4 regions of the Halomonas sp. NyZ770 genome follow, and region 4 is predicted to be linked to each of the others. Evidence: predicted binding sites of a transcription regulator. Region 4 holds the regulator's gene; each other region holds the start of a gene.
What was found. Region 4 encodes sigma-54, which starts transcription at its own class of promoters, with help from an activator protein. Its sites were predicted from a motif close to TGGCACNNNNNTTGCTNT; they were not measured.
Positions count from the first base shown of each region.

Region 1: the regulator sigma-54 is predicted to act here: its motif matches at 2,540-2,557, upstream of LG409_RS05795 (HAD-IIB family hydrolase).
Region 2: the regulator sigma-54 is predicted to act here: its motif matches at 1,749-1,766, upstream of amt (ammonium transporter).
Region 3: the regulator sigma-54 is predicted to act here: its motif matches at 2,845-2,862, upstream of LG409_RS05855 (sugar phosphorylase).

Region 1 is NZ_CP085143.1:1,235,557-1,241,118, reverse strand. Features, by position in the region: gene LG409_RS05805 (methyl-accepting chemotaxis protein) at 1-143, shown strand, start outside; gene LG409_RS05800 (glycosyl transferase) at 307-1,527, opposite strand; gene LG409_RS05795 (HAD-IIB family hydrolase) at 1,546-2,451, opposite strand; gene LG409_RS05790 (OmpA family protein) at 2,938-3,969, opposite strand; gene LG409_RS05785 (hypothetical protein) at 4,156-4,824, shown strand; gene LG409_RS05780 (FlgO family outer membrane protein) at 4,829-5,413, shown strand; gene LG409_RS05775 (glycosyltransferase family 32 protein) at 5,508-5,562, shown strand, end outside.
Region 2 is NZ_CP085143.1:1,878,922-1,884,483, reverse strand. Features, by position in the region: gene LG409_RS08650 (putative motility protein) at 33-242, opposite strand; gene LG409_RS08645 (NAD(P)/FAD-dependent oxidoreductase) at 330-1,571, opposite strand; gene amt (ammonium transporter) at 1,905-5,279, shown strand; tRNA gene LG409_RS08635 (tRNA-His) at 5,369-5,443, opposite strand; tRNA gene LG409_RS08630 (tRNA-His) at 5,476-5,550, opposite strand.
Region 3 is NZ_CP085143.1:1,249,491-1,255,052, forward strand. Features, by position in the region: gene dsbG (thiol:disulfide interchange protein DsbG) at 1-67, opposite strand, end outside; gene LG409_RS05850 (TlpA family protein disulfide reductase) at 132-947, opposite strand; gene LG409_RS05855 (sugar phosphorylase) at 1,049-2,812, opposite strand; gene nrdR (transcriptional regulator NrdR) at 3,095-3,607, shown strand; gene ribD (bifunctional diaminohydroxyphosphoribosylaminopyrimidine deaminase/5-amino-6-(5-phosphoribosylamino)uracil reductase RibD) at 3,604-4,755, shown strand; gene ribBA (bifunctional 3,4-dihydroxy-2-butanone-4-phosphate synthase/GTP cyclohydrolase II) at 4,828-5,562, shown strand, end outside.
Region 4 is NZ_CP085143.1:1,529,921-1,535,482, forward strand. Features, by position in the region: gene pmbA (metalloprotease PmbA) at 1-202, shown strand, start outside; gene LG409_RS06945 (HPr family phosphocarrier protein) at 209-478, opposite strand; gene rapZ (RNase adapter RapZ) at 504-1,436, opposite strand; gene ptsN (PTS IIA-like nitrogen regulatory protein PtsN) at 1,506-1,973, opposite strand; gene hpf (ribosome hibernation-promoting factor, HPF/YfiA family) at 1,978-2,286, opposite strand; gene LG409_RS06965 (RNA polymerase factor sigma-54) at 2,384-3,799, opposite strand; gene lptB (LPS export ABC transporter ATP-binding protein) at 3,905-4,651, opposite strand; gene lptA (lipopolysaccharide transport periplasmic protein LptA) at 4,673-5,176, opposite strand; gene lptC (LPS export ABC transporter periplasmic protein LptC) at 5,173-5,562, opposite strand, start outside.

The sequences.
Region 1 (5,562 bases), 290 kb from region 4:
ACCATGCTACCCAGCAATTGGCACATTTGAGCACCCAGCTGCGTCAGATGGTCAGCAACTTCAAGCTCAATGCCCAGCGGCGTCAGGCCACTGAGCTGTCGCTCACGCCGCCACGCCAATCTACCCACCACGACGACTTCTAGAAACGTCCCCCGGCAGCGCTATCCAGTAACGCTATCCAGCAACGCTGTTAACCCCGATGTTTCACCACAGTAATCGCGAACGCCTTTGACAGCGCACACCCTTGTAGGGTGTGCGCCAAGGCCAGCAGCCCTTGTCAGCAAAGGGCCGCCATGGCGACACCGGCTACACCTTGCCCTGGTTATCCAGCGCAACGGCTTCGTGCATGCGGGTCAGCAGGTCGGGTACAGCAGCCTGCACTCGGTTCCAGCTGGGAATGAACGGGCGCTCACGCGGGTTGTCGAGAAACAGGTTACCGGCTTCCAGCAGGTTGCTGGCAAACAGCTCTACTGCCTGCTCTTCGCAGTGACGGTCGAGGCTCAAACCGTTCATGGTAGCGTCGTGGTCGTAGGCCTCGATCAAGTCCAGCGCCAGCCGATAATAGGTTGCCTTCAGTGTACGGAAATCCTCGCTGCTGAAGCTCACCCCGTGGGTCGCCAGCTTGCGGTAAAGGGCCTTGGCGATATCCAGACTCATGCGGTTCAAACCACCGCTGGCATCCTCTTCGCTCACTGGCTGGTGTTTGTGGTCATAGGCATCGGCAATATCTACCTGGCATAGCTGGCGATGCGAGTAGTTGCGCTGTAGCTCCGAGAGCACGCCAATTTCCAGCCCCCAATCGGCGGGAATACGAATGCCCTCCAGCACGTCGCTGCGCATGGCAAACTCCCCCGACAGCGGGTAGCGGAAACTGTCCAGGTAATCCAGATACGGTAGCGGGCCGCACACGGTCTTCAACGCTCGCAGCAGCGGCGTCACCATCAAGCGAGACACCCGGCCATTCAGCTTGCCTTCGGCGATGCGCGGGTAGTAGCCCTTGCAGAAGCTGTAGTTGAAGCGTGGGTGCGCCACCGGGTACATCAAGCGCGCCAGCAGGCTACGGTCATAGGTGAGAATGTCGCAGTCGTGTAGCCCAACCACGGTCGAGCGCCCGGAGGCCAGCACATAGCCCGCGCAATACCACACGTTGCGCCCCTTGCCAGGTTCCAACGCTCCCAGCCCGTGGTGTTCGAGCTCGGCATCCAGCTCACGCAGCCGGGGCCCATCGTTCCATAGAATGCGGGTGTGCTGCGGCAGGCGTGAGAAAAACTCGCGGGCATAAAGAAATTGTTCGCGATCGGCCCGGTCCAGTCCAATCACGATTTCGTTGAGATACGGCACTTTGGCCAGCTCGTCCACAATGGCCGAGAGTGCAGGCCCTTCCAGCTCGGAAAACAGCGACGGTAGAATCAGCCCCATGGGGCGGCGCTTGGCAAATTGGCACAGCTCCCGCTCGAGCTCTTCCACGGGGCGACGGGTCAGGTTATGAAAATCGGTGATGACGCCATTCTGATGAAAATCACTCATGGGCACTTCCTCGTTGGGTTAAGCCGTGGCCGCTTGCTGGTGGGATTCCGCCGCTAATCGGCGGTCGTCTCGCCCCCACCAGTGAGCCACCCCCTCGGCCCATCCGGCTGGCCCGGTTGCCTGGGTGCGATACAACGCCCGGTTGTGCGGTGCCACCATCAAGTCATGGCAGCCCTTGATCACCACGGCCTGGTCCACGGCTTCCAGCATGGAAACGTCGTTGGGGCCATCGCCGAGCCCCAACGCCAGCGGCTGGCGCCCGCGCAGCGCCGCAAAGCGCTGGATCAACCAGGTCACCGCACTCCCCTTGCCTGATGCCTGCGCCATGACGTGCCAAAAACGCCCGCCCTGGGTCATGGTCAAACCATCGCCCTCCAGCGCCTCGCGCAGGGTCTCCAGGGCACGCTCGTCGTCTTCCCAGATCAGCGGCTCGCTGCCCTCACGCCGTTTGGCCGCCTTGGCCCGAGGCTCGTCCAAGCCGGTTCTGGCGATGACTTCCGCCACCTCCATCTCTCCCATGGGCGTAAACCGCAGGTTGAGGCGCTGCTTCCAGATGGCCAACCGCGCACGGATAAAGCGGATATCGACCCCCGTGTGCTTGATGACCACGCCGTCTGGCCCGCTGCCTGGCCGATCAAGACTGGCATGGCACCAGCCTGGCGGCAGACCAATCACGGCACCGTTTTCGGCAATGAAGGGCGTCGCCGTCAGCCCCAGGGCTTCACGCAGTGGCAGTAGTTCTGCCCGGGTTTTGCTGGTCACGGGAATCACCGGGACACCCAGCTGCTTGAGACGAGCAAGCCAAGGAGCGGCAGGCGAAAAGTCATAGCTATGGTGGTCCAGCAAGGAACCGTCGAGATCCGTGACCACCAAACGCGGCTGTAACGCGGGATCAAGTAGTTCAGGACTAGCGAACTCGGTCATGGCAGCACCTTCTGCAAACTGAAATCAGGTCACCCAAAAGCCCAACGTAGCCATCTTTTGAGATCAATACCCAAGGTAGACAACCACCAAAGCAAAATGCACGCCAAGATGTTTTAATTAAATAAAATCAAAATATTAAAGCACTATCGAAGCGGTGTCAGAGCAAGCACCAAAATAGGGCAACCCATGACGCACCAAAATAGAGCATGAGAAAGAGGCAGGGAGGTCGGGGGAAATAGTGCTGAATTATTGTACAATTCTTATCTAATCAAAACACCGAGCATAAAAAAACAAAAAATTTGCACAAACCCTTGGCAAACATTTCAAAATAGCTATACTCGAATTGTACCCACTGACTGTCTCGTACACCCCCTCACCTGATGTCAGTGGGCTGCAGTGAGCCAAGCCCTTTGATGCCCGCCACCCCCCTGGCGGGCTTTTTTTGTTCAGCAAAAGCAAAGCAGTCCCAAGCCAGCGCGTGAGTGCCTACTCCACGTGAATCACCACTTCGACACGGCGGTTGCGGGCGCGCCCTTCGGCGCTGCTGTTATCCTCCAGCGGGCGGGTATCGGCAAACCCGACGGCGCGCAGCCGCTCTGGCTCGACCCCAGCGGCCTCCAGTGCTTCAACGATGGCAATGGCCCGTGCGCTGGAAAGCGCCCAGTTGGACGAGAACTCAGGGGTATTGATCGGCTGACTGTCCGAGTGCCCTTCGACCCATACTTCGCCGTCATAGCGCTGGATGGTTTCCAGCAGGCTGCCCACCAGCGATGTACCGCCTTCCGACAACCCCGCCGCGGCAGAGGGAAACAGTAGCTGATCCTGCACCCGCAGGCTGATGCCTTCCGCTACCCTGGAGACCTCGACGCCTTCCAGATTGGGCAAATAAAGCGATGTTTCGACGCGTTCGGGCAGCTGCTCGTCCAGCGCCAAAGCGCTGCTGATGGCCTCATCGTCGATCTGTTGCACGTTGACAGGCGGCCGGTCGGTCAGCAGTACCATGTAACTGGCCAGCGGCTGGCCCAGGCGCTGCGTCTCATCGACGAGCAGCGGCGTTGGCAAGGTAGGCAAGTAGCGCTCCAGCAGCGGCGCGACGGGCGATGTGTCGCTTTCGATGGATGCGCGTGCCAGCAAGGGAGGCACTTCAGTCAGCGGAAGGACAGGCATGACGGGCGAAGGCAGGCCCGCCACCCCCAAGGCCGCGCTGATGGCCATCGGGCTGAGCGTTCCGGGCTCATTCAGGTAAGCGATGTTGCGCTTTTGGCGTCGTTCATCCAACAATGCGGGCAGCGGCACTTCAAGAGCAGGCACACTGCTTTCGCTGACGTCGGTGTCATCTGCTTCAGGGCTCCAACGGGGGCCGGTCACCCCGGCCGCCGCAATGATGATCACGAACAGCGCCACCAGTAGCGTCATGATGTCGATGTAACTGATCATCCAGCCATTATTGCTATCGTCTTCAGGGTATGATGACAACAGCGAGTCGTGACGGGGGCCGCTACGGTGGTCCTCAAGCATGGGGGTTACTCATTCAAGTTTTAAACCTCGTGGCCGATTTACTATGAGCATGGCAAACTAGTCTATCAAAAAGCCCTGTCAAAAAGCCGTTTACTAGCGATAAGGAACTACCCGGTGCGCATTCGTCCTTTGCTGTCTCTCACTCGCCGCTATCTCGCCCCACTCGGGCTTGGCGCGGTTAGCTTGATGCTAAGCGGCTGTTTTTACGCCAACACATCACAAACGCCGATTGCTACCACCTACCCTTACAGTGAGCAGCAGCGCATGCAGGCCGCCCAGCATTGGGAAGTTCTTGCCCGCCACGAAGCCGCGGGCATTCTGGCCAGCGAGCGCGTGCGATTTCGGGACCTGCACGTGCTGGCACCCGAGCATGCGCAGTACGGCAGCTATTACAGTGGTGGAGAGTTCGAGCGTGGTTTCAGAACCCTGTTGACCAGCGAGCTGGTGTCACGCGGCGGCAGCGTGACCACTCAGCCCCGCGCCAACGGCGCTACGGTCCAGATCGATGTGGAAGTCGTTCAACATCGTGACCGAGGCTACACGCGTCCGCCTTTTGGTGCTTACACAGCGCTGGCAAGCGGTATTGCCGTTGCCAGCTTCCCCATTCGACACTGGAGTGAACCAGCACTGGCGCTGATCCCGGCGGGTATCCTCGCCGACTCCATCGGCGGCAGTTGGACGCCCACCAGCAACGAAGAGATCATCATCACCACACAGATCGTGGAACAGGATCAAATCCTCTACTCGTCGTCCAATATCTATTACATTAATGCCGGTGATCGGCGCCAGTATGCACCCCATAGAGTGCCACAGGCCCCCACAACGCCGGTCATTTCCATCACCGACACCTGGTAAACTTATGCTGTTGACTCTTATGACGGTGCTATCTGCTTCTTATCGACGCTCGATTCACATGGCTGCTGCGAGCCTTGCGCTGTTGGTGCTGGCCGGCTGCGCCTCCCTGGGCAATAACAACCAGCAGGAAGCGCCCAAACCGGACCTTTCCGAGCTTGCCCATCAAGCTGCTCAGCAAATGATGGCAAGCAACCCCGACCTTACACGCTATAGCCCCATGATTGCCGCGACTTTTGTCAGCATCGACAACTTGAGCCAGTCCTCCACGTTTGGGCGTATAGGCTCGGAGATCATGGCTTCGGCTCTCGCTCAGCAAGGCATGCAGGTGCGGGAAGTCAAGATGCGCGATAGCATGTTCATCGAAGAGAATGTGGGGGAATTGATTCTCTCCAGACAAGTGCAACGCCTGAGCGCTCAGCACAATGCTCGCTCCATTCTCATGGGAACCTATGCCCAAGGTCAGGACTCCTTGTATGTGAGCGCACGGGTAGTGCGTGCGGGTGATGCCATGGTGCTGGGCAGTGCAGACTTCCGACTCCCCCTCGATAACAACATCCGCAGCCTGCTGGAAGGCCAGGGCGGCTGGTGATGATCGGGTAAACGTCCCCGCAACATTCAATATTGTCGAAAAGCCTGAGGAGCTTACTCCCCAGGCTTTTCATTGAAATGAGCAAAGAGAACCGATGCCGTCTCAACCGAAACCTCGCAAGCCGCATATCGTGGCGACCAGCAGAGTCA
Region 2 (5,562 bases), 350 kb from region 4:
GGTCGGCGTTTGGGGATCAAAAAGCGAGAGCTTCAGGCGAAGGTGTTGATCTGCGTACCGACGCTACCTTCCTGAGCAAGCTCAGGCTGCGCTGCCGCATCGGCCGAAGCCAATACTTCCGTGACCTGATCGGCTTGCTGCTCCAGCGCATCTCTGAACATTTGCATCTGCGCCTGCTCGACCGTTTGCGCCTGGTTCATGTAAAGCGCAGTGCTGACCGTATTACTGACCGCGACATCCATTGCGGAACCTCCATCTGGCGGAATTTCATCTACAGCCTAGCAAACATCCCTTCCAGACGCCAAGCAAACCGGAAAGCGACCTGACATCTAGAAGCGGTCCGCGCGGAACGGTGCCATATCGATGGCTGTCGGTTTATTTTCCATCATGTCGGCCAGCAGCTGGCCGGTAGCAGGCCCCAGCGTAAAGCCCTGGTGACCATGCCCGAACGCCAGCCACAGGCCAGGATGGCGTGGTGCAGGGCCAATTACCGGCTTCATGTCCGGCAGGCAAGGACGCGCGCCCTTCCAGGCACGTTCGTCCTTGCGATCGGCCAGCGGAAAAATGGTTCGCGCCACGCTCTCTGCCGCCCCTAGCTGCTCTTCGTCGGCAGGCGATTCCAGACGATCCAGCTCCGCTCCCGTGGTCAGCCGCACGCCTGCATTCATGGGGGCCAGAAGATAACCGACTTCCGCATCCATCAGCCAGTAATGCAGCTTGGTATCGGGCTGTGTGGCGTAGTGCATATGGTAGCCACGCTTGACGAATGTCGGGAAGTGGTAGCCCAGCGGCTTCATCCATTCTCCCGCCCAGGGCCCTAGCGCCATCACCACGTCATCTGCCGTGAAAGTGTCGGTGGCGGTGCTCACCTGCCACTGCGACCCCTGCTGGCTGACGTCAGTGATGTCCGCTTGTACCAGCTGGCCACCCAAAGCCACGAACGACTCGGCGTAGGCTGCCACGAGGCCACCGGGATCAGCGACGGTCCAGGGGTCCAGCCAATGGATGGCTCCGATGATCTGCTCTCCCAGCTGGGGCTCTTTTTCGGCAACCCCCTGGCGGTCGAGCACCGCAAACTGCACACCATAGAGATCGCGGGCTTCTTCTGCTTCCTTGACACGCTTGGCCAGCTTTTCGGGCGTTCGATATATCTCTAACCAGCCCTCGCGACGTACCAACGCATCGGCACCTGCCGCTTCGATCATCGGCGCGTGGGCGTCGAGGCACAGCTGAATCAGCGACGCGTACTCCGGGACGATCTTCTTGTAGAGCCGCGACGACGAATGATGCCAATAACTGAGCAGCGGAGAAGCCGCCTTGACCATGCCGGTGGGCCGATAGCGAATATCGACACGACGGTTGGGCAGCACGCTCAAAATGGTTTTCATATCGCGAGGAAACGGATACGGCCGTACCGCCTCACGCTGGATGATGCCCGCGTTACCGAACGAGGTTTCACGACCAGGCTGGCGGCGATCGATCAAGGTGACCTGAAAACCGCGCTTTTGCAGTTGCCAGGCGATACTGACGCCGACCATCCCTGCCCCTAAAACCACTGTTTGACGCGCCATTTTGATGCACTCCTCATTGAAAGATGATGCCACTACCAGCCCGTCCTGGCAGCGCCGCAACATATTGAAAAATATCACCAATCAAACAGCAATTACACAGTCATAAATACTGTTTTAAATCATCATTTCAGTTTTTATTAACGTAAAAATCAAAAATAAGGATGAGTCCACTAGCCACGGCACGACAATTGCTTCATTCACGTTAGCAGTGCTTGAAGCGCTCGTCACGCTGACGGGGCTGCCTGCCTCGTCACTCGACGGTGATCCCTTCACCTTCCGACAAAGCACCAAATTAGCGCATACGCCGCACCATGCAGCGACAAGGAGAGGCAGATGACAGTGATGCTGGAAACAAGGCTTCTCGACACTTTATGGGTCCTTTGGGCCGCCGCCATGGTGTTCGTCATGCAGGCAGGCTTTCTGTGCCTGGAAGCCGGCACTACCCGTACCAAGAACGCCATCAACGTCGCCATGAAAAACCTGGCCGACTTCGCGGTTTCGGTGACGGTTTTCTGGCTGATCGGCTTTGGCATGATGTTCGGTGTTTCACAGGGGGGTTGGCTAGGACTGTCGTTATTCGGCTGGGAAATGGAGGCCAGCAACGCCTGGCTGATGACCGTGTTCATCTTTCAAGCCATGTTCTGCGCCACCGCAGCCACTATCGTGGCGGGCGCAGTGGCGGAGCGCATGCCTTTCCTGGGCTACCTATGGACAGCCTTCTGGATAGCACTATTGATCTACCCAGTGTTTGGCCACTGGGCGTGGGGAGGCTTACTCGGTGGCACGCCTGGCTGGCTGGCCGCTCGTGGATTCGTCGACTTTGCCGGAGCAACGGTAGTGCATAGCGTGGGCGGCTGGGTGGCCCTGGCCGCCGTCCTGGTGGTCGGCCCCCGCACCGGGCGCTTTCGCGATGGCGTTCATGCCAACCCGTTCCCGGCGGGCAACCTGCCGCTGGCCATGCTGGGCGCACTGTTCATGATTCTGGGCTGGTTTGGCTTCAATGGCGGCAGCACCCTGGCCATGAATAGCGCCATTCCCGGCATCATCGCCAACACGCTGCTGGGGGCGGCTGGCGGCATTCTGTCGTCCATGCTGATGGGCTGGCGCATTCGCCGCTATGCCGATGTGATGTATGCCATCAACGGTGCCATTGCCGGCCTTGTCGCAGTCACGGCAGGCGCTCATGCCCTGTCGCTGCACGCGGCCTTCATGCTGGGCAGCATTAGCGGCGTGCTGATGGTGGCGGCCAGTGAGTGGCTGCTCAAAAAACGCATCGATGATGCCGTAGGCGCCATTCCCGCCCACCTGGTCACCGGCATCTGGGGCACGTTGGCACTGCCCTGGGTGGCTAACCTGGAGGCGCTGGGAACCTCGCTGAGCCGCTGGGAGCAGTTTCATGTTCAGCTCATGGGCGTGATCGTGTGCGGCGCATGGAGCTTTGGCGTCGCCTGGCTACTGCTGCAAGCGAGCAAGCGCATCATGCCTCTGCGGGTTTCACCGGAGGCAGAGAAAATGGGGCTCAACCTGGCAGAACACGGTGCCCGGAACGAACTGCATCAACTTCTGGAACACATGCGCCAGCATGAGCGCCAGGGGGACATGCGCCAGCGCATCGATGCCGACCCGTTTACCGAGGTAGGGGAAATCGCTGCCAGCTACAATCGAGTATCCGCCGCGCTTGAGCGCGCCGTGGGCCATACCCGGGTCATGCTGCGTAATTTGCGTGACGGCGTCTTGACCTGGCAGGCAGATGGCACGCTCACCAGCCTCAACCCCGGCGCTGAAGCACTGTTCGGCGTTCAGGCACAGCAGCTCGTCGGGCAACCCATCACGACGCTGCTTCCTCATCGGCCATTGACCCCCGGCACACGTCTGGAAATCAAGCGACGTACCGAAGACCAGCAAGTGCGCTATCTCGAAATCCAGGTCAGCGAGGGGGCTGCGGGGTCACACTCGGAACGTTCAGGCATGGTGCGGGACATCACCGAGCGAAAACTGCTGCAAGAGCAGCTGAATCGAGAGCGCGACCTTGCTCGCACCACGCTCGCCTCCATTGGCGACGGGGTGATCACCTGCGATGCCAGTGGCAACATTACTTTCATGAACAGCGAAGCGCAGCGCCTGACCGGCTGGGACGCCAGCGAAGCCTTGAACAAACCGATTCACCGTATCTATCAGCTGCGTGACGAACATAGCGACGAACCAATCAACAATCCGGCCCGCCATGTCCTGACCCAGCACCGCCCACTGCAATACACCGACCCCGGCATGCTGCTGAACCGCAATGGAAAGCGCTACCCCATCCAGCACAGCGCCTCGCCTATTCGCTCGCGCAGCGGCATTACTCTGGGTGCCGTCGTGGTCTTTCAGGATGTCAGCCTGACGCGCAAGCTCTCCGAACAACTCAGCTATCAAGCTTCCCACGACAACCTCACCGAGCTTGTCAATCGACGCGCCTTCGAGGCCCTCCTTGCCAAGCTGCTGACACAGACGGAAAGCGACCATGCCCTATGCTACCTGGATCTCGACCAATTCAAGATCGTCAATGATACCTGTGGTCATCAGGCGGGTGACGAACTGCTCCGACAGGTGGCTCGCAAACTGAAAGCGCATGTCCGCAACAGCGATACCGTGGCACGCCTGGGAGGCGACGAGTTTGCGCTGCTGCTGCCCGACTGCCCGCTGGAAAAAGCCAAATTGATTTGCGAAGCGCTGCGCAGCGACATCGAGCAGTTTCGCTTTGCCTGGCAAGAACACACCTTCGGCATCGGTGTCAGTATCGGGCTCGTTGCCATTACTCCGACGCAACCTCGGCGTCTGGCGGAAACACTCCACGCAGCCGATGCCGCCTGCTATAGCGCCAAGGAGGCAGGCCGCAACCGGATTCACTGCTACCAGCCCGACGACCGCCTGCTGCTGGAGAGGCACGGAGAGCTGCAGTGGGTACAGCGCTTGCAAAATGCACTGGATAACGACACTTTCCGTCTGTTCGCGCAACCGGTTCACCCAGTATGCACGCGAAACAAAGGCTATCAGGAGATCTTGATACGCCTGGAAGAGCATGGCCAGTTGATTGCCCCCGGAAGCTTTTTACCCGCGGCACAACGCTATCACTTCATGCCACGTATCGACCGCTGGGTCATTCGCAACACGCTCGCCTGGCTGAGCGACCGCTATCGCAGCGCGGAGCCCGACGCTATTGGCCACTGGGGCATCAACCTGTCGGGCGATTCGTTATCCGATAGCGATTTCTGCAACGACTTGATTCGGCAGGTACGTGCCGCCAAGCTGCCTGAAGGCAGCTTGTGTTTCGAAATTACCGAAAGCGCCGCCATCGCCCAGCTCTCGAAAGTCAGCGAGCTGATTCAGACACTGAAATCGTTGGGCTGCCAATTCGCTCTGGATGATTTCGGTACGGGACTCTCGTCGTTTGGCTACCTCAAACAGCTATCGGTCGACTATCTCAAGATCGATGGCCGCTTCATCCGCAACCTGCACCACGACCCCATCGACTGCGCAATGGTCGAAGCGATTCATGCGGTAGGCAAAGCGCTGCATATCGAAACGGTCGCTGAATTCGTGGAGACGCAAGAGACCCTGGATAAATTGCGCACACTGGGCATCGACTATGCACAAGGGTATCTGCTGGGCAAGCCAACGGAAATAACACGTGCAGAAGGGAATAACATCAAAGTCATGCCAAGATGATCACGTACAGCTTGACCATAGAATATTGGCAAAAGACATAAAAGAGTTGATATGAGGGTAGAACTTCGAGGGAGAGATAATCAGGTTAATGGGGTGGATGATGGGGATCGAACCCACGACCACCGGAGCCACAATCCGGGGCTCTACCACTGAGCTACATCCACCACAACCTGGATACTGCAGAACGTCTTGTCGATGGGGTGGATGATGGGGATCGAACCCACGACCACCGGAGCCACAATCCGGGGCTCTACCACTGAGCTACACCCACCATGACAAAACA
Region 3 (5,562 bases), 280 kb from region 4:
TGGCAAAGCCGCTCAACGCAGCCAGCAGGGTCAGACGGCCCGTCTGAATGGGAAACATCCGTTGCATCACTTTATCCTCAAATAGGCCGCACTCGCGGCAGCGGGTAACTCATGATCACGCTGTAGAAGGCTTAACGAATACGTGATAGCCCATCGTTCAGGGTGGCTCGGGAAAGCTCGCCAAAGTGGGTGCTGACCAATTGGCCCTGGGCGTCATAATAAAGCGTGGTGGGCATGGCGTGGGCACCTGTCACTTGACCCAGCGCATTGCGCGGGTCTTGCCAGACGTTGTCGAGCTGAAAGCCATGTTCTGCCATGAAGCGGTTGATCTGTGGAAGACTCTCCCCCTGATTGACGAACACGAACGTCACGTCCTGCTCCTGCTGCTGAGCCGCTTCGAAGACCGGCATTTCGCGAATGCAGGGCGGGCACCAGCTGGCCCACAGGTTCACTACCATGGGTTGGCCCTGTTGCTGAGCCAGCTCCGGCAGGCTGATGGGGGTGTCTTCCAGGGTGCTGAGCGGGGTGGTGGGCAGCGGCCGGGTCTGCTGTTCGATGAGCAGGGTGCTGCCCAGCGTGACGCCCCACACCAGACCGCCGGTGAGCATGGCCGCGCCCAGCGGCGCGCGTTGACGCGGCGAGCGCCACAGTGCCCAGACGCCATACCCTATCCCGGCCAATGCACCGGCCAGCAGATCAAAACCACCGTCACGAATATCCAGCCGCGCGAGCAGGCCGTCGTATTCCCCCCAGTAACGCACGACGAATACCAGCCTGGCCGCCAGCAGGGCGACCATCAGCAGGGTAAACAGGGTATCGCTGACCGAAACCTGCTGGCGCCTGCCTAGCAGGGCGCCTACCAACAGGGCGAGTAAGAAGGCAAAACCGATGATCAACTGATGCAGGCTGAATCCCATGGGGCCAATGGCCAGGCTTTGTTGCAACATAAACGCTCACGTATCCACCGTCGAATTGGATGGACAGTGTCGCAGGACAGGATTATTAAAGGATTATCTTGTTCTGTCCTGAGACGTTATGTCGCAAGGCGTCAGGCGTTAGCCACCAGCCAGAGCACGGCATAGGGGGGCAGGGATGCCAGCGGGTGAAGCGAAGACGAGGTGTCCAGCGGCTGCCAGGCGTGCTGCTGCAGTCGCTGAGTCAATGCCTCGCCGCCCTGGTCGAGGGCTATGCGGCGGTCGGTGACGTTGAACAGGGCCAGCAAGCGTCGGCCATCGGCCAGCGGACCGCGCTCGATGGCCAGCAGCTCTGCTGGCGTGCTGATGACCTGCTGGGGTACGTTGGGGTGAAAGCAGGGCTCCTGACGGCGAAGGTCCAGCAGCCGACGCAGGGCATGGAAGACATCGTGGGTCGGGGTAGAGGGGCTTTCCAGCAGCAGCTCCAGTTCGTCCAGCGGCCAGCGACGCCGGTTGATGGAGCGCAGCCGCCCGCTGCGCTCGACGCCTTCGACATCGTTGAGCGTGCCGGTCAGGGTGTGCAGGTAGAGCGCAGGAATGCCTTGCAGGCTGAGCATGATGGCCTGACTGCACAGGAAGCGGGCAATCTGCCAAGGGTCAGGGCCGCGCCGGGTGCCGCGCATGGCCTCGAACCAGGTAATGTTGATTTCGTAGGGTGTGTCGCTGCCGTCCGGGTTGCTGCGCATGCTGACGAAGCCACCAAAACGGTGCATCAGCTCCAGCAGGGCGTCGCGTTCGTGGTCCGGCAGCAGGCCCTCCAGCGGGCGCACCCCGATGCCGTCGTGGCTGGCGGTAAAGTTGAGGTAAGTGCAGTGTTCAGGCAGCACCGGCAGGCTGGATAGCCAGCCTTGCAGGGTGCTGGCCTCCCCACGGGTGAGGGTGTGCAGCAGCAGCGGGGGCAGCGCGAACTGGTACACCATGTGCGCTTCGTCCGGCGGGCCTTCCGCTAGGCGTTCGAGGCCGAAATAGCTGATGTTTTCGGCGTGGGGCACGTTGGTTTCGGTGATGATCAAGGTGCCGGGGGCGATCTCATCGACGATGGCGCGTAGCAGGCGCACCACGGTATGGGTTTCGGGCAGGTGAATACAGGCCGTGCCCAGCCGCTTCCACAAGAATGCCACGGCATCGAGGCGGATGATCCTCACTCCCTGCTGCAGATAAAACAGCAGGATGCCGACGAATTCCAGCAGGACATCCGGGTTCTCGAAATTCAGGTCGATCTGGTCTTCCGAAAACGTGGCCCACAGGTGGCGTGTGCCCCGGCGGGTGGAGACAGGCACGAGCAGCGGGCTACTGCGTGGCCGCGTGACCTGGGAAACATCGGTGTCAGGGTCCACCTCGATAAAGTAGTCCCGCCCCGGCAGGCTGCCGGTCAGGTAATCCACGAACCACAGCGATTCACGGGAAACGTGGTTGAGCACCAGGTCGCCCATCACGTCATAGTGGCTGGCCAGGTCACGGATATGCGACCAGTCTCCCAGTTCGGGGTTGACCTCCCGGTAATGGATGACCGAAAAACCGTCGTCGCTGCTCCAGGGGAAGAAGGGCAGCACGTGCACCCCGCTGATCGTCTCGCCCAGGTGGCGCTGCAGAAAGTGGTTCAGTACGCCCAGTGGCGGCGTGCCGTCTGCCACGATGGAGTCACCATAGCTGATGACCCACTGATCCTTTTCGCTCCATGTTGGTGCAATGCCGCTCTGCTCAGCAGATAAAGGCGCCGCTGGAAGCAGCGGTCGGAAGTGGGCCAAATGCTGTTCGAGGCGCCGCTGTACCTCTCCTGCGCGCTCGCCGTACAGGTGGGTCAAGTAATGCTGTAGCCTGAGCTCAAATGCCGTCATGGGTGCCTCCTTTCAATCAACCTTCGACAAACGCTGCAGCTTGTGTGCCAAATCGTTACAATATAGGAGAATACTGTGCGAAATGACGTACAAGTCATGAGTACGCCTGCTTTTGCAGGCACGACAATCGGTAGTGGGATGGTTTACCCAACGATCCTTGAAGAGTTCTTAAAATAGCTTACAAAACAAGAGATAGCAGGCGGCCTGTTGGCACGGCTGGTATCTACGGGGCTGACACGCTGAGCGCACTTGAGGGTGCGTGCCGACAATAGGTTGACTGCCATGCATTGTCCTTTTTGTGGTGCAAACGATACGCGAGTAACGGATTCACGCCTGGTGGCCGACGGTGACCAGGTGCGTCGCCGTCGCCAGTGTGCAAGCTGCCATGAGCGCTTCACGACCTACGAAACGGCGGAGCTGATCATGCCCAGGGTGGTGAAGTCGGATGGCTCGCGGGAGACTTTCAGCGAGGCCAAGTTAAGGGCTGGCATGCTGCGGGCGTTGGAAAAGCGCCCGGTCAGCGCGGAAGCCATCGAAGCCGCCGTGGAGCGTATCCGCCAATCCCTGCGTGCCCGCGGTGACCGCGAGGTGAATGCCCGTGACGTGGGCGAGGCCGTCATGCAGGCGCTACGCAGCCTGGATCAGGTGGCGTATATTCGCTTTGCGTCGGTGTATCGCAAGTTTCAGGATCTGGACGAGTTTCGGGCTGAAATCGACCGGCTGTCTCAGGAACCTGCTCAAGCGCCTGGCGATGACGCTGCCAGTGGGCCCGCGTCGAAAGAGGCTGAAGGATGAGCCTGTTCTCTGTTGCAGACCACCGTTTCATGGCCCGCGCCCTGAAACTGGCCCGCCACGGCCTGTATACCACGGACCCCAATCCCCGCGTGGGGTGCGTCATCGTCCGCTACGATCGTTCGGCCGAAGGGCAGGTCGTGGGCGAAGGCTACCACCTACGCGCCGGTGAGCCTCATGCCGAAGTGCATGCGTTGGCAGCTGCAGGGGAACAGGCCCGTGGGGCCACGGCCTATGTGACGCTGGAGCCCTGTTCCCATACCGGGCGTACCGGCCCCTGTGCCGTGGCGCTGGCCAATGCCGGTGTAGGGCGCGTGGTAGTGGCCATGGGGGACCCCAATCCGCAAGTGAGTGGGCGGGGGATAGAGCATTTGAGAGCTGCCGGTATCGAGGTTCACGTGGGCCTGCTTGAGCAGGATGCACGGGCGCTCAACCCCGGGTTCGTGTTGCGCATGCAGTCACGGCGTCCGTTGGTGCGCTTGAAAATGGCGATGAGCCTGGATGGTCGAACGGCCATGGGCTCAGGGGAGTCGCAGTGGATCACCGGCCCGCAGGCGCGCACCCAGGTGCAGCGCCTGCGGGCACGCTCCAGCGCGATCCTTAGCGGTGTGGAGTCCATGATCATGGACGATGCGCGGCTAACGTTGCGGCCCGAACAGCTGGCGCTGCCCCAGGCCGATGAGATCGTGCTGCGCCAACCGCTGCGGGTCATTCTGGATTCTCGGTTGCGGCTGCCGCTGGCGGCGGCCTGCCTGCGTGAGCCGGGGCGCACGCTGATCATCACCACCGAGCAGCACAGCCCCGACAAGCGTCAGCGACTGGAAGCGGCTGGTGCCGAGATTCAGGTGTTGCCCAGCGACGCCGGCGGGCGCGTCGAGCTTGCTGACATGCTGCGCTGGTTAGCCGATAATGAGCAGGTAAACGAACTACTGGTAGAGACCGGTGCGACGCTGGCCGGGGCACTGCTGGACGCGCAGCTGGTCGATGAGTTGCAGCTGTTCGTCGCTCCTACACTACTCGGGGGCGATGCCCGGCCGCTATTCGAGTTGCCGGGGATCACCCGAATGGCGGATCAAAAGCGCCTGGTGATCAAGGAGTTTCGCCAGGTAGGCCAGGACTGGCAGATTATCGCGACCCCCCGGGTCGACTAGCGCAAGCGGCCATAGCAAGGTACCCTGACGCCCGAAATCGCATCCCATGCGACCACTTTTTTTGGAGATTCCATGGCGCACTCCGCTTCTGAGGGCCTGTCCCCTATCGCCGAGCTGGTGGAAGACATTCGCCAGGGCAAAATGGTGATCCTCATGGACGATGAGGATCGCGAAAACGAAGGCGATATCATCATGGCGGCCGAACTGGTCAAGCCAGAGCATATCAACTTCATGGCGCGCTACGCCTGCGGTCTGATCTGCATGCCCATGACCCGAGAACGCTGCGAGCAGCTTAACCTGCCGCTCATGGTGCGCGACAACGGGTCCGGTTTTGGCACCAAGTTCACGCTGTCCATCGAGGCGACCGAAGGCGTGACCACCGGCATCTCTGCCGCGGACCGCGCACGCACGGTGCAGGCCGCCGCTGCGCCCAATGCCAAGCCCACGGATATCGTGCAGCCCGGCCATATCTTTCCGCTGATGGCCGAGCCGGGTGGCGTACTGCGCCGGGCAGGCCATACCGAAGCGGCCTGCGACCTGGCGGCGCTGGCAGGGCTTGACCCCAGCGGCGTGATCTGTGAAATCATGAACGACGATGGCAGCATGGCGCGCCGCCCCGAGCTGGAAGCCTTCGCCAAGGCCCACGGTATCAAGATCGGCACCATTGCCGATTTGATCCACTACCGGATCGTCAACGAACAGACTGTCGACGCCATCGAGACCAGTCGTGTGTCCACGGTGCATGGCGAGCTGGCGCTGCATGTGTTCCGTGACCGTATCCAGGGGGCTCACCACCTGGCGCTGGTG
Region 4 (5,562 bases):
GACGGGTGACTACTCTCGCGGTGCGGCCGGTTTCTGGGTGGAGAATGGCGAGGTACAGTACCCCATCGAAGAGTTCACCATTGCCAGCAATCTCAACACCATGTTCGCTGGCCTGATGGGGATTGGCGATGATACCGATACGCGTGGCAGCATTCATACCGGCAGCTGGCTGGTGGACGCCATGACGGTGGCGGGCAGCTGACGAGGGTTACTGATCCTCGTCGAAGCGGGCGTCGAACAGGGCCTGGATGGCATCGAGGGCCTGGTCGGCGTCTTCACCTTCTGCGGTAATGGTGAGTGACGTACCGCAGGGGGCCGCCAGCATCAGCAGCGACATGATGTTGGCCGCATCGGCCTTTTGCTGCTGTTTGTACACGTGAATGCGGGCTGAAAACTGCTGGCCGCACTTGACCAGTTTGGTGGCGGCGCGGGCATGAAGGCCGCGTTGGTTGGTCAGCGTTAAGGTTCTTTCAGGCACTCTGGTTCCTTTTTGCCGAGTGATATCAGGGCGACGTCGTGTCGCTGGGAGGGGTGGAAGAAGCGGCATCGACGGTAGCGGGTAATTCGCTCAGCGTGTACTGCAAGCCCAATTCCCGGTGTCTGAGCTGAATAGCGCCAGTGCGCTTGACCAGCGATTGCGCCAGTTGCTCGACCATGTAGACAGAGCGATGCTGTCCGCCGGTACAGCCAATGGCCACGGTCATATAGCTGCGTTGACTGCTTTGGTAAGCAGGTAGCCATTTCTCCAGCCAGGCATGAATATCGTCACGCATGTCATCGACGATGGTGTAGCCGCTCAAGAAGGCCTTGATGTTGGCGTCGCGTCCGGTGAACTGCCGCAAGCTGGGGTCCCAGTAGGGGTTGGGCAGGCAGCGCACGTCGAACACGATATCGGCATCCATGGGTACGCCCCGTTTGTAGCCGAAAGATTCGAACGTCAGGGTCAACTGGTCACGCCGCTGATGAGCAACCTGATCGGTGATGCGGCGGCGTAGGTCGTGTACCGAAAGACGCGACGTGTCGATCAGCAGGTCAGCCAGGTCCCGAATCTCGAGCAGGGTTTCTTCTTCCTTGTTGATGGCCTCTTCCAGGGTCATGTCGCTATCGCGCGTCAGCGGGTGGCGCCGACGGGTGGCCGAGTAGCGCTCCAGCAGAATGCGAGCGTCCGTGGTCAGGTAGATGACCTGAAAACGGATCTGACGCTGGCGTAGTTCTTCCAGCAGAGCAGGCAACTGTTCCAGTGCAGTAGGCAAGTTGCGCGCATCGATGCTGACGGCCAAATGAGTACGCCCCCCCTGTTGACGCAGTTCATCGACCAGCGAGCCCAGCAGCATGGCAGGCAGGTTGTCGATGGCGTAATAGCCAAGATCTTCCAGCGCCTGTAGGGCGATGGACTTACCGGACCCTGAACGGCCGCTAATGATCACCAGCTGCATAGCGCATCTCTCTTGGCTTGAGAAGGAATAGGGGGTTACCGACGGCCTTGCTGCCCGGCAAAGGCTGCGCTAGGCAGCCTGCTCGCGAATCTTATCGGTCAACAGCGTCAGCAGTTCACGCTGGCTGCTGACATTGCGCAATTGCTGGCGTGTGGCTGCGTCGTTCATGATCGTGGCGACCTGACCCAATAGCGCCAAATGCGTATCATCGGCTTCTTCGGGTACCAGCAGCACGAACACCAGATCGACGGGGTCACCATCGATGGCATCGAAGTCGACGGGTTCGGCCAGCTTGAGAAAACCGGCAATGGGCGTGCTGCAGTGAGGACTGCGTGCGTGGGGAATGGCCACGCCATTGCCGATGCCGGTACTGCCCAGCCGTTCACGGCCAATCAATCGACTGAAGACTTCCTGGCTATCCAGGCTGGGCGTGTTTTGAGCGATAAAGGTGCTGAAAAACTCCAGCACCCTTTTTTTGCTGCCCCCGGGCACGTCGTACAGCACGCGCTCCGGGGGGAGAATGGTTTCCAACGTCATCGGGTTAACGCACGCCAGCGCCTTGGGCGCGGGCTTGTGCTTTTTCCTTGTGTTTTACGAGCTGACGGTCGATTTTGTCCGCCAGGGCGTCAATGGCTGCGTACATGTCGTTGTCCAGCGCTTCGGCATGAAGGTCGGCTCCTGCTGCGTGCAGGGTGCAGGCGGCTTGCTGGCGCTCCTTTTCAACAGATAAGGTGACCTGGACGGTCGTGATGTTGTCGTAGTGACGTTCAACGCGTTCCAGCTTTTCGTTTACGTAGTCACGCAAGGCGTCAGTCAGTTCAACGTGATGACCAGTGATGTTTACTTGCATTGACGTGCTCCTTATCCATCGGACTGTACTTCGATTGTAACCCTTTTTGGGCCATTGCAAAGCCCTCGTCGAGAGTTTGTTGGGCGAGAGCGTTTAACTAGCGTAAACGACGGCGCTCACTCGACGAAGGTATACCCATCGACTCACGGTACTTGGCCACGGTGCGGCGGGCCACGGTAATGCCGCCCGCTTCCAGCAGGGTGACCAGACGGCTGTCGGAGAGTGGCTTGCCCGGAGGCTCGTCCTGAATCAGTTTCTTGATGCGTGCTCGAATGGCCGTGCTGGAATGGCTGTCGCCACCTTCCTGGCCGCTGACTTGGCTGGAGAAGAAGTACTTGAGCTCGAACACCCCGCGCGGGGTATGAATGTATTTCTGGGTAGTGACCCGCGAGATGGTCGATTCATGCATCTCCACCGCTTCGGCGATATCGGCCAGAATCAGCGGTTTCATGGCTTCTTCGCCATGCTCCAGAAAGCCGATCTGCCGAGCAATGATCTCGCGCCCCACGCGCAGCAGGGTGTCGTTGCGGCTCGAAAGGCTTTTGATCAGCCAGCGAGCCTCCTGGAGATGCTCTTTCAGAAACTGGTTGTCCTGGCTCTTGTCGGCGCGTTTGATCAGGCTGGCGTAGTCGGGCTGAATACGCAGTCGAGGCAGCGCTTCCGGGTTGAGTTCCAGGTGCCAGCCCTCGTGATCGTGGCGTACCACCAGATCTGGCGTGACATAGCTGTCGTCGGTGATGCCGTAGGCGCTTCCAGGCCTGGGGTCAAGGCTGCGGATTAAACGGATGACATCGTCCAACTGCTCGTCGTCGAGGCTCAGGCGTCGCTTCAGCAAGCGCATGTCGTCCTTGCCAAGGGCTTCGAGAAACTGGCGTACCAGGCGTTTGGCAGGCATCAGCAGCGGGGTGTCTTCGGGCAGCGAGGCCAGCTGCAGCATCAAGCACTCCCGCAGGTCACGGGCAAATACTCCGGTGGGTTCGAACTGCTGAAGGCGCAGCAGGGTGTTTTCGACCTCGCGCTGGCTCAGGCCGTCGTGGCCTTGTGCCTTGAGCCCCTCGCGAATGTCGTTGAGAGGCTGGGTCAGGTAGCCGTTGGCATCCAGCGCATCGATGAGGCTTTCGGCGATGGCATGTTCACGGGAGGAGAAGTCGGTCATGGCCAATTGCCAAAGCAGGTGACCGTGCAGGCTCTGCCCCGCCGCCTGACGCTCGAAGTCCGGGCCTTCGCTGCTGCCGCCCATGCTCCCCATGTCCTGGTACGTGTCGGACCAGTCGCTGTCTACGGAAAGCTCGCTGGGGATGCTGTCTGCCCACTCGGCTTCCTGAGGCTCGCTGACGGCCTGTTCGCCAAACTCATCTTCCTGCTCGAGCATGGGGTTGGCATCCAGCGCCTGCTGAATTTCTTGACGAAGGTCCAGCGTCGATAGCTGAAGCAGCGCAATGGCCTGCTGCAGCTGAGGTGTCATGGTCAGCTGTGTGCCGATGCGCAGTTGAAGAGAAGCTTTCATGACCATCTGAGAACCACTCGTTAATCAGAAAGCTCCACCCTAGAGCGAGTCTCCGTTTGGTGCAAGTGCAATAAGCATGCCACTAAATAAAATGTCTTCGTGGGCCATTGTTTAAAGCCGGAAGTCGGCGCCCAGATAGACGTCGCGTACCTTCTGGTTATTGAGGATTTCCTGGGGGTTTCCACTGGCGATGATGTGTCCGTCGCCAACAATGTAGGCAATATCGCAGATATCCAGAGTTTCACGCACGTTGTGGTCGGTGATGAGGACGCCAATATGACGCTTCTTGAGGGCGCGTATGATCGATTTGATATCGCCCACGGAAATGGGGTCGACGCCGGCAAATGGTTCATCCAGCAGAATGAAGGCAGGTTCGGTGGCCAGCGAGCGGGCGATCTCCACCCGCCGCCGCTCGCCGCCCGAGAGGCTCATGCCCAGGTTGTCGCGAATGTGGGTGATGTGAAAATCTTCCAGCAGAGATTCGAGCTTGGCTTCTCGGCTGCTGCGGTCGAGCTCACGACGCGTTTCCAGAATGGCCATGATATTGTCGGCCACCGACAGTTTGCGAAAGATCGATGCTTCCTGAGGCAGGTAGCCGATGCCTGCCAGGGCACGTTCATGCATCGGCGCCCGGGTCAGGTCGAGATCGTCGATGCCCACTTTGCCAGCATCGGCCTTCACCAGGCCGACGATCATGTAGAACGAGGTGGTCTTGCCTGCGCCGTTGGGGCCTAGCAGGCCAACGACACTGCCTTGGGCAATTTCCAGGTTGATATCCTTGACCACGCGGCGGCGCTTGTAACTCTTGGCCAGATGCTGTGCATGGAGCGTCTTGACCGCTGCAGTGTCGGGGCTGATGGCTGTCACGAGGGGCTCTCTCTATTGCTCGGGCTGTAAGGTCATGCGGATGCGTTGCGGTGCGCTGCCGCTGACATCGGAGCGTGCTTGGACCACCCCGCGGTCGATGAAGTATTCGAGCCGTCCACCCTGGAAGCGATCCCCTTGCTGGGTCAGTTCGGCCTGGTCGATCAGCTCTACACGCCGCTCGGACACATGGTAGACGATGCGCCGCGCCCAGCCTTCCATGGGCGTCGTCTGGTCTTCCAGCTGGTTGCGCAGGTAGGCACGCTCGCCCGTGGCGACGGCCCGGGAGAGCTCGCCCGCCTCGTTGCGATGAATTTCGACACGCTCTCCGCGCAGCTGCATTTCACCTTGGCGAATGTCGACGTTGCCGGTATAGACCGCCGTGCCCGCACGTTGGTCCAGGTCCAGGCGGTCGGCTTCCACTTCAACGGGGGCCTGTTGTTGAGCGGCGGCAGGCAGTACGCCTACCACCATGGGAACGGCAAGGGCGAACAGTGCCGTACGAAGCAGGGCGTTCATGGCGACTCCTGAGAAGATTGGGGGGCGGGCGGATGCACGCCGCGCACGTTATCGATCAAACTGACACGGCTGTCGTCCAGCCAGACATCCATGCGTGAGGCTTCGATGCGTTGAGGTGGCTGCTGCAGTATCACAGGGGTGTCGCTCCAGGCATGACGCTCCAGTCCATCATAGTGCAGCAGGTCGGTATCCAGCTGCCAGCCTTCGTCCGGCGCCAGCAGGCGTGCGGATCCGGCCAGGGTCAGCGCCTGGGAGTCCATGTTCAAGGTGCCGGTGTCGGCAATGGCCAGCCATTCACGCTGCTCGCTGTCGAACAGGGTGGCGCGTGGTGACGTGACGTGGGTCATGGCCGCCTGCGGGGTATGTACCAGACGCGGTGCCACCAA